One region of the Streptomyces sp. NBC_00876 genome, then DNA from elsewhere that is predicted to be linked to it. Evidence: riboswitches for the same ligand, from Rfam matches in the RefSeq annotation. Region 1 holds a riboswitch; each other region holds the start of a gene.
The links. A riboswitch is a leader RNA that binds a small molecule or an ion and turns the genes downstream of it on or off. The one in region 1 is predicted to bind cyclic di-AMP.
Positions count from the first base shown of each region.

Region 2: another riboswitch for cyclic di-AMP. It lies ahead of OG782_RS23105 (NlpC/P60 family protein); the one in region 1 lies ahead of OG782_RS04360 (C40 family peptidase).
Region 3: another riboswitch for cyclic di-AMP. It lies ahead of OG782_RS14345 (transglycosylase family protein); the one in region 1 lies ahead of OG782_RS04360 (C40 family peptidase).

Region 1 is NZ_CP108800.1:1,021,294-1,025,894, forward strand. Features, by position in the region: gene OG782_RS04350 (ATP-dependent Clp protease proteolytic subunit) at 760-1,395, shown strand; gene OG782_RS04355 (hypothetical protein) at 1,403-1,711, shown strand; cyclic di-AMP (ydaO/yuaA leader) riboswitch at 2,017-2,212, shown strand; gene OG782_RS04360 (C40 family peptidase) at 2,216-2,689, shown strand; gene OG782_RS04365 (LysE family translocator) at 2,723-3,367, opposite strand; gene OG782_RS04370 (LysR family transcriptional regulator) at 3,440-4,360, shown strand; gene OG782_RS04375 (ATP-binding protein) at 4,482-4,601, opposite strand, start outside.
Region 2 is NZ_CP108800.1:5,227,972-5,232,572, reverse strand. Features, by position in the region: gene pcrA (DNA helicase PcrA) at 1-1,877, opposite strand, end outside; cyclic di-AMP (ydaO/yuaA leader) riboswitch at 2,136-2,302, shown strand; gene OG782_RS23105 (NlpC/P60 family protein) at 2,301-3,464, shown strand; gene OG782_RS23100 (hypothetical protein) at 3,545-3,898, opposite strand; gene OG782_RS23095 (NlpC/P60 family protein) at 4,257-4,601, shown strand, end outside.
Region 3 is NZ_CP108800.1:3,286,384-3,290,984, reverse strand. Features, by position in the region: gene OG782_RS14355 (cytochrome P450) at 1-1,105, shown strand, start outside; gene OG782_RS14350 (transglycosylase family protein) at 1,211-2,146, shown strand; cyclic di-AMP (ydaO/yuaA leader) riboswitch at 2,448-2,619, shown strand; gene OG782_RS14345 (transglycosylase family protein) at 2,624-3,385, shown strand; gene eno (phosphopyruvate hydratase) at 3,693-4,601, shown strand, end outside.

The sequences.
Region 1 (4,601 bases):
TCCGGCCCGCGCCGTGCGAGACGGCGCGCCCGGCCGGAGCCGGTCGGCCGGTTCGGGGCGCGGCAGGGCCGCGCCGTCGGTGAGAGCGAGCGCCACGCCTGATCCCGGGCCCCGGACACTTCGGGGCACCCGGATCAGAGGGCAGAGGTCCAGAGTCATGTCCGCCTGCAGCCCGCCGAGGATCTAGTCCACGCCCGTGGGGTCGAGGTTGCTTCAAGGCCGGTTGGCCGGCGCCTGGGCCGGGGCCCACAGCAATCGTCCTCGTGGGGGGCGGCTGCCGCGTGGCAGCCTGCTCGGACTCGTCCGAAGCAGGGTGGTCACCGGCCGGCAGGAGCCGTCGGAGTCGCCGCACGCATGGGGTGCACCACCCATGCCGCCCAATGACCCGTGGGCCACCTCAGCCGCGAGCACACCTCGCCCCGGCCGCGTCGCGCGGGTCACCCCGGCGTCACAAGCCCGGTCCTGGAGCTCCGTGCCGACACGCTGCCCGGCTCCACCCGAGCCCCGAGGGCCCGGCATCACCTCGGACCGCCTCACTTCCCACTCGGTTTCAGCGAGGGCGAAGCAGCCTGATGACCAAGGCGTCCAGCATTTGGCGGGATGTCCGCCCTCACGAACAGTCAGAACAGCATCCGTCCCGGGGATTTCAGTGGATCACCAGGGCCTACCCATCACAATCTTCTGTACGTCCTGTACATTTTCTACAGACAGGTGCACGTCGCCCTCCGGCGCCCGGCACCCCGGAGGAGAGGCCCCGCCATGCACCGCCCCGCCGCCCGCTACGTACTGCCCGAGTTCACCGAGCGCACGTCCCAGGGAACCCGCACCCTCGATCCGTACTCCAAACTGCTGGCCGAACGGGTCGTCTTCCTCGGCACACCCGTCGACGCCACGGCCGCCAATGACCTGATCGCGCAGTTCATGTATCTGGAGTACGACGCGCCCGACCGGCCGGTCTCGCTCTACATCAACTCTCCCGGCGGCGAGTTCGGCGCCATGACCGCGCTCTACGACACGATGGCGTACCTCTCCTGCGAGGTGGAGACCTTCTGCCTCGGCCAGGCGGGCGCAGGCGCGGCCGTGCTGCTCGCGGCGGGCACCCCCGGGCGACGGCACGCCCTGCCCGGCGCCCGCGTGGTGGTGCAGCAGCCCGAACTCGCCGAGCCGGTACGGGGACAGCCCTCCGACCTGGAGATCGAGGCGCGGGAAGTGGCCCGGATGCGCGACACGCTGACCGGGATGCTGGCCCGTCACACCGGCCGCTCCGCCGGACAGATCACCGCCGACACCGAGCGCGATCTCATCCTCGACGCCGAGGGAGCCAAGGCGTACGGGCTGATCGACCACATCCTGCAGAACCGCGGACCGTCGCCGGCGCCGCACACCGGGCGGTGAATCCCCGATGCCGCCCCCGGAGTTCACGCCACTGCCCGCCCTGACCCGCGCGGAGGGCGAGTTCATCGACCGCTACCTGCAAGTCCTGGACCAGGTGGGCCGGATCAATCCGGCCCGCGGCGGCGACACCTACCAGGCCCTGCGCGCGGCCCAGGCGCTGGCCTCGCACTCGGTCGCGCTGCGGGACGCGCTCGCGTTGATGCACACGCGGGGCGAAGCACTGATCCATACGGCCACGTTGACCCGGGCGCTGCGCGTGCTGGACGGGGAACGGCGCGCCGCGCGGGTCATCGTGCCCCCCGCCCCGCCGAGTTGACCGGCTCCCCCACCGCGACACGCCCGGCGGGGGGACCGAGTTTTCTCGCTCGTTCGGCGTAGGCGTTAGCTCGCACGAGGGACAACTCAATTTGCGTTTTCGAGGTGGACGGTGGGTGAAATCTCCCGTTTCTTCGCTGGTACGGCACCGGTCGGCACGGGCAGGCAGTTTCCCGAATAGCCACCTGTCCACCCGAACGGGTCAGTGGTGATGAGCCTCACATATCGTCGTTTCACCTCGGAAATCAGGCACTCGGTGAGTCAAGATCCCTGGGACGACAAGCCCCCGCCACCGCGGCGGGGCGGTCCGGGCGGACGCCGAGTCCTGCCGCCGTCCGGATGCCTGGTCGACAGGAGTGGATCGGCAGGAGTGGAGGACCCGAGCACAACGGGCCGACCGGATTTCCGGTCGTCCCTCGGGGTGAAGCCGCATCCGCGGCCGGGCAACTTCGCCAGCCCGAACCCGACAGGTCATCCTTCACAGGCGGCTGACGAAGGGTTGCGCATGTCTGCGCAGGTTCATGTCCCGTCTCTGCTTGCCCGGGCCACGACGGCCTCGGTGATGACTCTCGCCGCCGTCGGCGGCACCTTGTTCGTTCCCGGCGCCGCGGCCGAGGCCCAGGCCGCGACCCACTCGATGAAGGCGCTCAACGTCGCCGCGTCCAAGAAGGGGGCGCCGTACCGCTGGGGCGCCACGGGCCCCAGCCGCTTCGACTGCTCCGGTCTGACGCTCTACTCGTTCAAGAAGGCGGGCAAGACGCTCCCGCGCACCGCCCAGCAGCAGTACAACAAGACCCGCCACATCTCGTCCTCCAACCGGCAGCGCGGCGATCTGGTCTTCTTCCATTCCGGCCGCAGCATCTACCACGTGGGCATCTACGCGGGCAGCGGGAAGATCTGGCATTCGCCCAAGACCGGCGCCGTGGTCCGGCTGGAGAAGATCTGGTCGAAGAGCGTCTACTACGGACGGGTCCGCTGAGGCCCCTTCCCCGTCCTGGACCGGGCCCCTGCGTCAGTGCAGCAGCGGGCCGGTCACCAGGACCAGCCCCAGTACGGTGAGCGCCGCGCCGCTGCCGCCCTCGATCGCCCGGGCGGTACGCGGCCGGCGCAGCCACCGGCCCAGGCGGTCCACCAGGAGCACCACGGCCGGGAACCAGATCAGCGCCAGCAGCACCACGATCGCGGCGAGCAGCAGTGTCCTGGGCAGCGGCGCGGCCCCTGCCGGGACGAACTGCGGAAGGAGGCTGAGGAAGAGTACGGGCGCCTTGGGGTTCAGTGCGTTGGTGAGGAATCCCTGGCGCAGGGCACGCCCGGTCCCGTCGACGGCCCGCCCGCCGTCCGCCCCGTCCCCGGGGCCCGGCGCCCGGCCCGTGCGGTGCCTGGCCGCGTACAGGGCACTGATCCCCAGATAGAGCACATAGGCGCCGCCCAGGAGCTGGACGGTCCGGAACAGCACCGGCACAGCCACCAGCACGGCCGCCAGTCCGGCGACCGCGAGCGCGGTGTGGACGAGCAACCCTCCGGCGACTCCGAGCGCGGTCGCCACTCCCGCCGCCCGCGAGGCGAGGGCGTTGCGTACGACGACGGTGAAGTCGGCGCCGGGCAGCGCGACCATGGCGGCGGCGACCCCGATGAAGGCGGTCAGTTGTGCGTCCATGGCTCCACCCTGGACCCCAGGAGCCTTTAGCATGTACTTGCAATCTCCTGGGTCTGCCAAAAGGAATGCTTAATGTACGACCCGACGCGGCTCGCGGCGCTGGTGGCGGTCGCCGAGGCCGGCTCGATCACCCGGGCCGCCGCACGCCTGGGCTACACCGCCCCGGCCCTCTCCCAGCAGCTCGCCAAGCTGGAGCGGGAGGCGGGGGCGGCCCTGCTGGTGCGCCACCACCGGGGGGCCCGGCTGACGGCGGCGGGCGAACTGCTCGCCGGGCGCGCCCGGCGGGTCCTGGACGAGATGGATCAGGCCCGTCACGAACTGGCCCGTCTCGCCGGGCTCTCCGGCGGGCGCCTGCGGGTCGGCACCTTCACCACGGCGGGTATCCATCTGCTGCCCCCCGTGCTGAGCGCGTTCCGCCGGGCGCACCCGGACGTGGAGCTGGTCGTCACGGAGTACGAGCCGCCGGACGGGGTGGCCGCGGTGGCGGCGGGCGAGGTCGATCTGGCGCTGACCCACGCCTACGAGCCCGCTGCCGCGACGGCGCTGCCCTCGGGCGTCCTGGCCGAGCCGCTCCTGATCGAGGAGCTGGTGCTGATCACCGCCGTCGGACAGGTCCTGTCCGACGGCAGCGGTCGGCTCCCGGTGACGAAGCTGGCGGGCCGGCCCCTGATCAGCAGCGCGCCCACCCATCCGCCGCGCCGGGGTGTGGAGAGCGCACTCGCCGAGGCGGGGGCGCTGCCGGCGGTGGTCTGCGAGTCGCCCGGCTATGCGCTGGTGTGCGCCCTGGTCAGTGCGGGCATCGGGATGGCGGTGGTGCCCGAGATGGTCGCCGCGATGTCGCCGACGCCACTGGCCGTCCGGCGGCTGGAGCCGGCGGCGTTCAGCAGGACGATCTCGGTGGTGCACCGCGGCGAAGGGACGAGCGCCGCGGCGGCGACGCTGCGGGCCCTGCTGCGCAGTGGCTTCGGACGGGCGGCCGCGGCGCCGCAGTGAGCGTGGCGGCCGCCGGAAGCACTCACTGCCGGACGGAAACCCTCCACGGCACCGCTCACTGCCGGACGGGAACCCTCCACGGCACCGCTCACTGCTGGACGGGAACCCTCCACGGCACCGCTCACTGCTGGACAGGCACGTGCCACGGCAGCGCGATCCAGACGGTCTTGCCGCCGTCGGGGGTGGGGGTGACGGTCAGCCGGCCCCCGTACTCCTTGGCCAGCGAGCGGATGATCACCAT
Region 2 (4,601 bases), 4.2 Mb from region 1:
CCGGAGCCGTCCTCGTCCTCGTCGGGGATCTGGTCGGCGTCGGCGACCAGCGCGACCTTCTCCAGGAACTCGGCGAGCGTGCCCGCACCCTCCTCCTCCGCCCGCTCCTGCTCGAATTCGAGGGCGACGGAGGCAAGCTCCTGGAGGTTCTCGATGCGGGTCTCGTCCTGCGGGTCGGTGGACGCCTGGAGCTCGGCGAGATAGCCGGTCCGCTCCATGACGGCCTCCACCACGACCGCCGGTCCGGCACCGGACTCCACGACCGTGCGCAGCTCCTCCATCAGCGTGTTGAACCGCTTGACGGCGTTGGCGGAACGGGCCGCCATCCCGTACGCCTCGTCGACGCGGCGCAGCGCCTGCGGGAAGGTGATCTTCTCGCGCAGGGACAGGGCGTCGATCATCGCCTCGGAGCGGTCGCCGATGCCCCGCTTGGGCACATTGAGGATGCGGCGCAGCGGGACGGTGTCCTCGGGGTTGGAGAGGACCCGGAGGTAGGCCAGGACGTCCCTGACCTCCTTGCGCTCGTAGAAGCGCACCCCGCCGACGACCTTGTACGGCAGGCCGACGCGGATGAAGATCTCCTCGAAGACACGGGACTGCGCGTTCGTCCGGTAGAAGATCGCCACATCGCCGGCCTTGGCGTCGCCCGCGTCGGTCAGCCGGTCGATCTCGTCGGCGACGAACTGCGCCTCGTCGTGCTCGGTGTCCGCGACGTATCCGGTGATCCGGGCGCCGGAGCCGGCGTTGGTCCAGAGGTTCTTCGGGCGACGGCTCTCGTTGCGCTCGATGACCGCGTTGGCCGCGGACAGGATCGTCTGCGTGGAGCGGTAGTTCTGCTCCAGCATGATCGTGGTCGCGTTCGGATAGTCCTCCTCGAACTGGAGGATGTTGCGGATGGTCGCGCCGCGGAAGGCGTAGATCGACTGGTCCGCGTCACCCACGACGCACAGCTCGGCGGGGGCGTCCTCGGGACCGGCCGGGCCGACCAGCTCCCGTACGAGGGTGTACTGGGCGTGGTTGGTGTCCTGGTACTCGTCGACGAGGACGTGCCGGAAGCGGCGGCGGTAGTGCTCGGCGACGTCGGGGAACGCCTGGAGCAGGTGCACCGTCGTCATGATGATGTCGTCGAAGTCCAGGGCGTTGGCCTCGCGCAGCCGGGACTGGTAGAGCGCGTAGGCCTGGGCGAGGGTCTTCTCGAATCCGTCGGCGGCCTGTCCGGCGAAGGTCTCCTCGTCGATCAGCTCGTTCTTCAGGTTCGAGACCTTCGCCGTGAACGACTTCGGCGGGAAGCGCTTCGGGTCGAGGTCGAGATCGCGGCAGACCAGGGCCATGAGGCGCTTGGAGTCGGCGGCGTCGTAGATCGAGAACGAGGAGGTGAAGCCGAGCCGCTTCGACTCGCGGCGCAGGATCCGTACGCACGCGCTGTGGAAGGTCATGACCCACATGGCGTTGGCGCGCGGTCCGACGAGCTGCTCGACGCGCTCCTTCATCTCGCCCGCGGCCTTGTTGGTGAAGGTGATCGCCAGGATCTGGCCCGGGTGCACCCCGCGCTCGGCCAGCAGATGGGCGATGCGGTGGGTCAGCACTCGGGTCTTGCCCGAACCGGCTCCGGCGACGATGAGCAGCGGCGAACCGGCGTGCACGACGGCGGCGCGCTGTTCGGTGTTCAGCCCGTCGAGCAGCGCGGCGGCGTCGATCACCGGGCGGTGGGCACCGTCGCGGTAGTACGCGTCGCGGGGCGGCGGCGGCCCGTCGAACACGCCCGCGAAGAGGTCCTCCGGCACCGCTTCGGGTGCGGAGTCCTCGGGGGGCGGCGGGGGGCCTTCGTCCGTGTGCTGGAGGCCGGCCAGGAAACTGTCGTCAAAGAGGCTGCTCATCGCTGTCCGAGTCTAGAGCGCCGCACCGACACCCAGGGGCCGCATGCCGAACCGCGCACCGGAGTCCGGGCACGCACAGCAATACGGGGACCGCGTTGCGTAGGGGAATCCCGTATCCCGCCTGCCCGGACCGCCCCGATGCGCCAAGGTCACGAAAATGTATCGGGCATATCGAACATCAACCTTCACAGCGGCACCATGAGTTGGCTAGCGTGCTCGTTCGGACGGCCCGTACCCCCAAGGCGAACCACGCCGAGCGGGCGGTCCACGCCGAATCCGGGCTGCCCGCAGCGGGAGTCCGGAACCGGGGACCCACACGCAGCACCGGGGTGAATCGGTCCGCATCCCCCACCTGGACCGTAGGGCAGCCTTCCGTTCCGCCCGAACCCGACAGCTAACCCGGTAGGCGGTCCACGGAAGGAGATGCCGGCCTTGGCGTCGCATCGCAAACCGCGCCCCCGGGTGCGCACCACCGCCCCTGCCGTCGGGCTCACCTCGGCCGCGCTGGCATCGGTGACCCTGCTGTCCTCGCAGAGCGCGCTGGCCGCGCCGGCCCCGAAGCCCGGCATCGAGGACGTACAGAAGAAGGTCGACGACCTCTACCGGCAGGCGGGCACCGCGACCCAGCAGTACAACCAGGCGAAGGAGGCGACCACCAAGCAGCGTTCCAAGGTGGACACGCTCCTGGACGACGTCGCCAAGCGCACCGCGAAGATGAACGAGGCCCGCAGGACGCTCGGCACCTACGCCGCGGCCCAGTACCGCGACGGCGCCCTCGCACCGACCGCCACGTTCTTCCTGGCCGACGACCCGCAGTCGTTCTTCGACCAGACCCACCTCATGGACCGGATGGCCACGCGCCAGCAGCAGGCCGTCACGGACTTCCGTACGGAGCAGGTGAAGGCGTCCAAGCAGCGCGCCGAGGCCGTGGCGAGCCTGGAGACGCTCACCGAGTCGCAGGCCACGCTGCGCACCAGCAAGCAGAACGTCCGGACGAAGCTGGCCGAGGCCCGCACGCTGCTGTCGAAGCTGACCGCCGAGGAGAAGGCGCGCCTGGCCGAGCTGGAGCGCAAGAAGGAGGCGGAGGCCGAGCGCAAGGCCGAGGAGCTGGCGAAGAAGCAGGCGGCCGCGAAGGCGGAGGCCGCGCGCAAGGCCGAGGAGGCGGGCACCGGGAGCGGCACGGACACCGGTACGGGTTCGGGCTCCGGTACGGGGTCCGGTTCGGACAGCAGCGCCACGACGAAGGCCGAGAAGGTCCTGGCCTTCGCCCGTGCGCAGCTGGGCAAGCCGTACGTCTGGGGGGCGACCGGCCCGGCCTCGTACGACTGCTCGGGACTCACCCAGGCGGCCTGGAAGGCCGCGGGCGTCGACATCCCCCGGACCACCTGGGACCAGGTGAACGTCGGCACCCGGGTCGCCACGGCGGATCTGCGCCCCGGTGACCTGGTCTTCTTCTACGACGACATCAGCCACGTCGGCATCTACAAGGGCGACGGCATGATGATCCACGCGCCGAAGCCGGGGGCGAACGTGCGCGAGGAGTCGATCTACTACATGCCGATCTACGGCAGCGTGCGGCCGTCCTAGGCGGCCTTGAAGCGCGAAAACGCTGCTGCCCGGACCTCTTCAGGTCCGGGCAGCAGCGTTTTCGCGGCCGTGCTCCCTGCTCAGGTCCAGAGCGTGGCGATGAAGATGTTGACGACCGTCAGCCCGCCGACCGCCGCGAAGAGGCCCTTGTCCACCTTCTCCTCGTCCCGCTTGACGTAGACGATCCCGAGGATCACGACCAGGATCAGCAGCTTGATGGCGATCTTGACGTTGTTCACCGGGTGGTCGTCGGCCTGGTTCAGCCCTACCAGGGCGATTCCGGTGACCAGCATGGTCAGCGCACCGTGCAGCATGCCCGGGACGAATCGCGCCGTGCCCGCCCCCATCGCCTTCATCTGGGTGAGGAAACCGCCCAGCAGGGCGGCGATGCCGATGATGTGCAGGGCGACGAAGACATCGATGAGTACACGCATGGTTCCGCAGCCTAGCTGCGGCCATATCAGCACTTCGCAGGCGGGTGAGCCTTACCGACCGCTTAACTGGCGAATGCACCAATTGCCTTACTCTGGTGCAATTTTTCCGGTCAGCCAACGACAACACAGCGCTAAATTCGGGCAATAAGCATCATTACGACTCTTCCCCGTGCCCCGGGTTTAGCGTCCCTTTCCAGGTGACCGGCTCACCGCCCGCTCCGCACCCGGACGGCGCCGCCGCTCACCCCGCCGGGGTTCCGGCGGCGGGCCGCTCCCCCTGTTGGCGGCCCGCCGGCGGACCCGGGCGGGTCCGCCGGTAGGCCCCGGCGGGCAGTCGACAGGAAGGACGCCCGCCCTCGTGGCAGCGCACCGGAAACCCAAGCAGCGCCCGTACACCGGCTCTGCTGCCCGCACCGCCGCGACACTCGCCTTCGCCGGCGCCGCCACCGCCGCCGCCGCGCTGCCGGGATCCGCACACGCCGATCCGGCGCCGACCACCGCCCAGGTCAGGGCCGAGGTGGACCGCCTCTACCGGGAGGCCGAGGTCGCCACCGAGCAGTACAACGGCGCGAAGGTGGAGGCGGCCGCCACCGCCAGGTCCGTGAACGCCCTGCGCGACGAGGCCGCCCGCAGGACCGAGCGGCTCAACACCGCACGGGACGCCCTCGGTTCGTACGCCGCCGCGCAGTACCGTTCCGGCGGC
Region 3 (4,601 bases), 2.3 Mb from region 1:
CGACAGCCGGCTCTCCAAGAACCCGGCGCACCACGCCGGGTCCGCGCACGCCAAGGGGAAGACGGGCATTCCGGGGGAACGCAATGCGGAGCTGATGACGCATCTGCTGAACATCGACCCGCCCGACCACACGCGGCTGCGCCGCCTCGTGTCCAAGGCCTTCACCCCCCGGCGGATCGCGGAGTTCGCACCGCGCGTGCAGGAGCTGACGGACCGCCTCATCGACTCGTTCATCGAGAAGGGGGAGGCGGACCTCATCCATGAGTTCGCCTTCCCGCTCCCCATCTACGCGATCTGCGACCTGCTCGGCGTTCCGCGTGAGGACCAGGACGACTTCCGGGACTGGGCGGGCATGATGATCCGCCACGGCGGCGGCCCGCGCGGCGGAGTGGCCCGTTCCGTGAAGAAGATGCGCGGCTATCTCCTCGAACTGATCCACCGCAAACGCGAGGACCCGGGCGACGACTTGATCTCGGGGCTGATCCGGGCGAGCGACCACGGTGAGCACCTGACGGAGAACGAGGCCGCCGCGATGGCCTTTATCCTCCTGTTTGCCGGTTTCGAGACGACCGTTAATCTGATCGGCAACAGCGTCCACACCCTGCTCGGCCACCCGGAGCAGCGCGAGCGGCTCCAGCGTTCGCTGGCCGCGGGGGAGACGGAGCTGCTGGCCACCGGGATCGAGGAACTGCTGCGGTACGACGGCCCGGTGGAGCTCGCCACCTGGCGCTACGCCACCGAGCCGCTGACCATCGGCGGGCAGCGGGTCGGCGAGGGGGACCCCGTGCTCGTGGTGCTCGCCGCCGCCGACCGGGACCCGGAACGCTTCGACGGGGCGGACGCGCTGGACCTTGCGCGGCGTGACAATCAGCACCTCGGGTACGGGCACGGCATCCACTACTGCCTGGGGGCGCCGCTCGCCCGGCTGGAGGGGCAGGCCGCGCTCGGCACACTCCTGAAACGCCTTCCGGACCTGCGACTTGCGGGAGATCCTGCCGATTTGCGGTGGCGTGGCGGGCTCATCATGCGTGGACTGCGCACCCTGCCGGTGGAGTTCACCCCGGGGCCGGCGCTCATTGAAGGTGACACTCTGTCAACTCTGTGACTTTCACGTGATCTCTGCTGCATCGACTTGTGACACACGTTCGAGTCCCGCTAGGTTCACCGTTCGACTCACCAGTCACTCGTCAGTCACACGGAAGGCATCCCCATGGGCTCCGCTAACGGCAGACACCGTCGCCCTCGGCAGGCACCCGCCATCATCGTCGCCGCAGGCGTGACCGGCTCGGCCATCGCCATCCCGCTGCTCGGTGCGGCAGGCGCGCACGCCGCAGAGGCCTCGACCTGGGACCGGGTGGCCGAGTGCGAGAGCGGCGGCATGTGGAGTGCCGACCTCGGCAACGGCTTCTACGGCGGCCTGCAGTTCTCGCAGGAGACCTGGAAGGCGTACGGCGGCGAGTCGTACGCCGAGCGTGCCGACCTCGCCAGCCGCTCGCAGCAGATCGCCGTGGCGGAGAAGGTCCTGGACGACCAGGGGCCGAAGGCGTGGCCCAGCTGTGCGGTCATCTCCGGGCTCGCGGTGGACGGGAGCCTGCCGGGCGTCGACCCGGGCGGCACGCCGTCCGCCGACCCCTCCGGGAGCGCCGACGCGTCCCTGGGTGCCGATCCGGCGGACGACGCGTCCTCGGGGGCGGCGAAGACCCCGAAGGGCGACGCGAAGGACGACGCGAAGGGTGAGGGGGCCGGCGAGGACGCCGCGCCGGACGCATCGGCCTCACCGTCCTCGGAGCCGTCCTCCACCCCCTCGGCGGGCTCGTCCGGCCAGGCGCGGGAGAAGGGGAAGGCTGCCGGCAAGCACCGCGGCGCCCCTGCCTCCGGGGAGGCCCGGGAGGACGGCGGCGACACCGGACGCGACTCGGGGCGGCACGCCTCGCGCGGTGACAGTGGCGCACGCGACACGGGCGCCAAGGCGGCCGACGGCGCGTACACCGTCCGCCCCGGCGACAACCTGTGGGCGATTGCTGATGCACAGAAGCTGCCCGGCGGCTGGACGGAGCTCTATGAGGCCAACAAGGCGGAGGTGGGCTCCGATCCGGACCTCATCCTGCCTGGCCAGAGCCTTGATCTCGGTGTGAAGGCCGGATGAGCGCGGTCTGATCAACAGCTGAGAACACCCACAAAACTGGGGTAGTTAAGAGGCCTATGTCCCACTTTTGACTAAGTGAGACATGGGTCTCTTTGCGTCAACTGGCGTGTCTTGTCCGGGAGCTCCCTCCGCATCCGTTCCCACCTGCGGAAACGCTGGTTCATCGGATGCAAGTAAGGGCCGTTTATCCGGTATGTCCATCTTTGAATGTGGGGGTTGCCTGTGTTTACGGTCGGAACCGCTCGCACCGCGGGCCCCGTCGATCGTCACGCCGAATCCTGCCGTCGGTCGAAGGGAACAGACGCGTAAAGCGCCGTAGGCAGGAGCGGGGGACCCAGGTAAGCGCCGGGCCCGATCGTCGTAAGACGCATCAGGACCGGCTTGGGGTGAAGTCGTGCGCTAGGACGTGCGACCGGGCAACTCACTTGGCCCGAACCCGACAGCTCACCTCGTAGGCGTCGGTGAGGAGAAGTCTCGATGCTGCTCAACAGCAAGGGCAACAAGCACCGTCGCCCGTCCAAGGCCGTCCGTATCGCCACGCTCGCCGGTGTCGCCGGTGCCGCCATCGCCGTGCCCCTGATGGGTGCGACCGGCGCCTCCGCCGCCTCCGTGTCCACGTGGGACGCCGTCGCCCAGTGCGAGTCCGGTGGCAACTGGTCCATCAACACCGGCAACGGCTACTACGGCGGCCTGCAGTTCTCGCAGTCCAGCTGGGCCGCCGCCGGCGGTACCCAGTACGCGGCCCGTGCGGACCTGGCCACCAAGGCCCAGCAGATCGCCACCGCCGAGAAGCTCCTCGACCTCCAGGGCCCGGGCGCCTGGGCCTGCGCCGGCGCCGGCAGCCTGAGCAACGACGGTGTCGACCCGGGTGTCGACACCGGCTCCTCCGCCGCCAAGGCCGAGGCCGCACCCAAGGCCGAGGCCGCCCCGAAGCAGGAGTCGGCGCCGGTCCAGCAGGCCGCGCCGAAGAAGGCCGAGCGCACCGAGGCCCCCTCCACCAACCGCTCGGACCGCTCGACCGCCCCCAAGGCCGAGTCGAAGACCGTCACCACCCCGACCGGCGAGAAGGTCGAGAAGGGTGACGGCGAGTACAAGGTCGTCACCGGCGACTCCCTGAGCAAGATCGCTGCCGACCACGACGTCAAGGGCGGCTGGGAGCAGCTCTTCAAGCTCAACAAGGACATCGTCGACGACGCCGACCTGATCTTCCCCGGTCAGCAGCTGCACCTCACGAAGTAGCAGTAGCGAGCTGACGCGGTAGTCGCGCTCTCTCCTCGCCGACCACTCCGGCCGCCCCGGCCCGGCGCGCACCTCCCCCCGTGCGTGCCGGGCCGGGGTCTGCCGGTTTCTGCGTTGATCGTTCAACTGTTGTAGTTACTGGTCAGTAAATTTCTAGTCTTTCGCCCCACTCTGCCCGTACTTGGGTCCTTTTTCGTCCCAGGGGACGGGCGGTCGGCCGACTGAGACGGCCGAGCCGGTTAGGCTCTTGTCGCAAGGCCAAAGCGACCCTGCACCACCAGCGTCATATCCCAGAAGGAGATGCCTCGTGCCGTCCATCGACGTCGTCGTAGCCAGGGAAATCCTCGACTCCCGCGGAAACCCCACGGTCGAGGTCGAGGTCGGCCTCGACGACGGCAGCACGGGCCGTGCTGCTGTTCCGTCCGGCGCCTCCACCGGTGCGTTCGAGGCCATTGAGCTTCGCGACGGCGACCCCAACCGCTACCACGGCAAGGGCGTCGAGAAGGCCGTCCTCGCCGTGATCGAGCAGATCGGCCCGGAGCTCGTCGGCTACGACGCGACCGAGCAGCGGCTGATCGACCAGGCGATGTTCGACCTGGACGCCACCGAGAACAAGGGCTCCCTCGGCGCCAACGCCATCCTCGGTGTCTCGCTCGCCGTGGCCCACGCCGCCTCCGAGGCCTCGGACCTGCCGCTGTTCCGCTACCTCGGTGGCCCGAACGCGCACCTGCTGCCCGTCCCGATGATGAACATCCTCAACGGTGGGTCGCACGCCGACTCCAACGTGGACATCCAGGAGTTCATGATCGCGCCGATCGGCGCCGAGTCCTTCTCCGAGGCCCTGCGCTGGGGCGCCGAGGTCTACCACACGCTGAAGAAGGTCCTGAAGACCAAGGGCCTGTCCACCGGTCTCGGTGACGAGGGCGGCTTCGCGCCGAACCTGGAGTCCAACCGCGCCGCCCTCGACCTCATCGTCGAGGCCATCAAGGAGGCCGGCTACGCCCCGGGCAAGGACATCGCGCTCGCGCTCGACGTCGCCGCCTCGGAGTTCTACAAGGACGGCAAGTACGAGTTCGAGGGCAAGTCCCGCTCGGCCGCCGAGATGACCGAGTACTACGAGGAGCTCGTCTCCGCGTACCCGCTGGTCTCCATCGAGGACCCGCTGTACGAGGACGACTGGGCCGGCTGGAAGGTCATCACCGACAAGCTCGGCGCC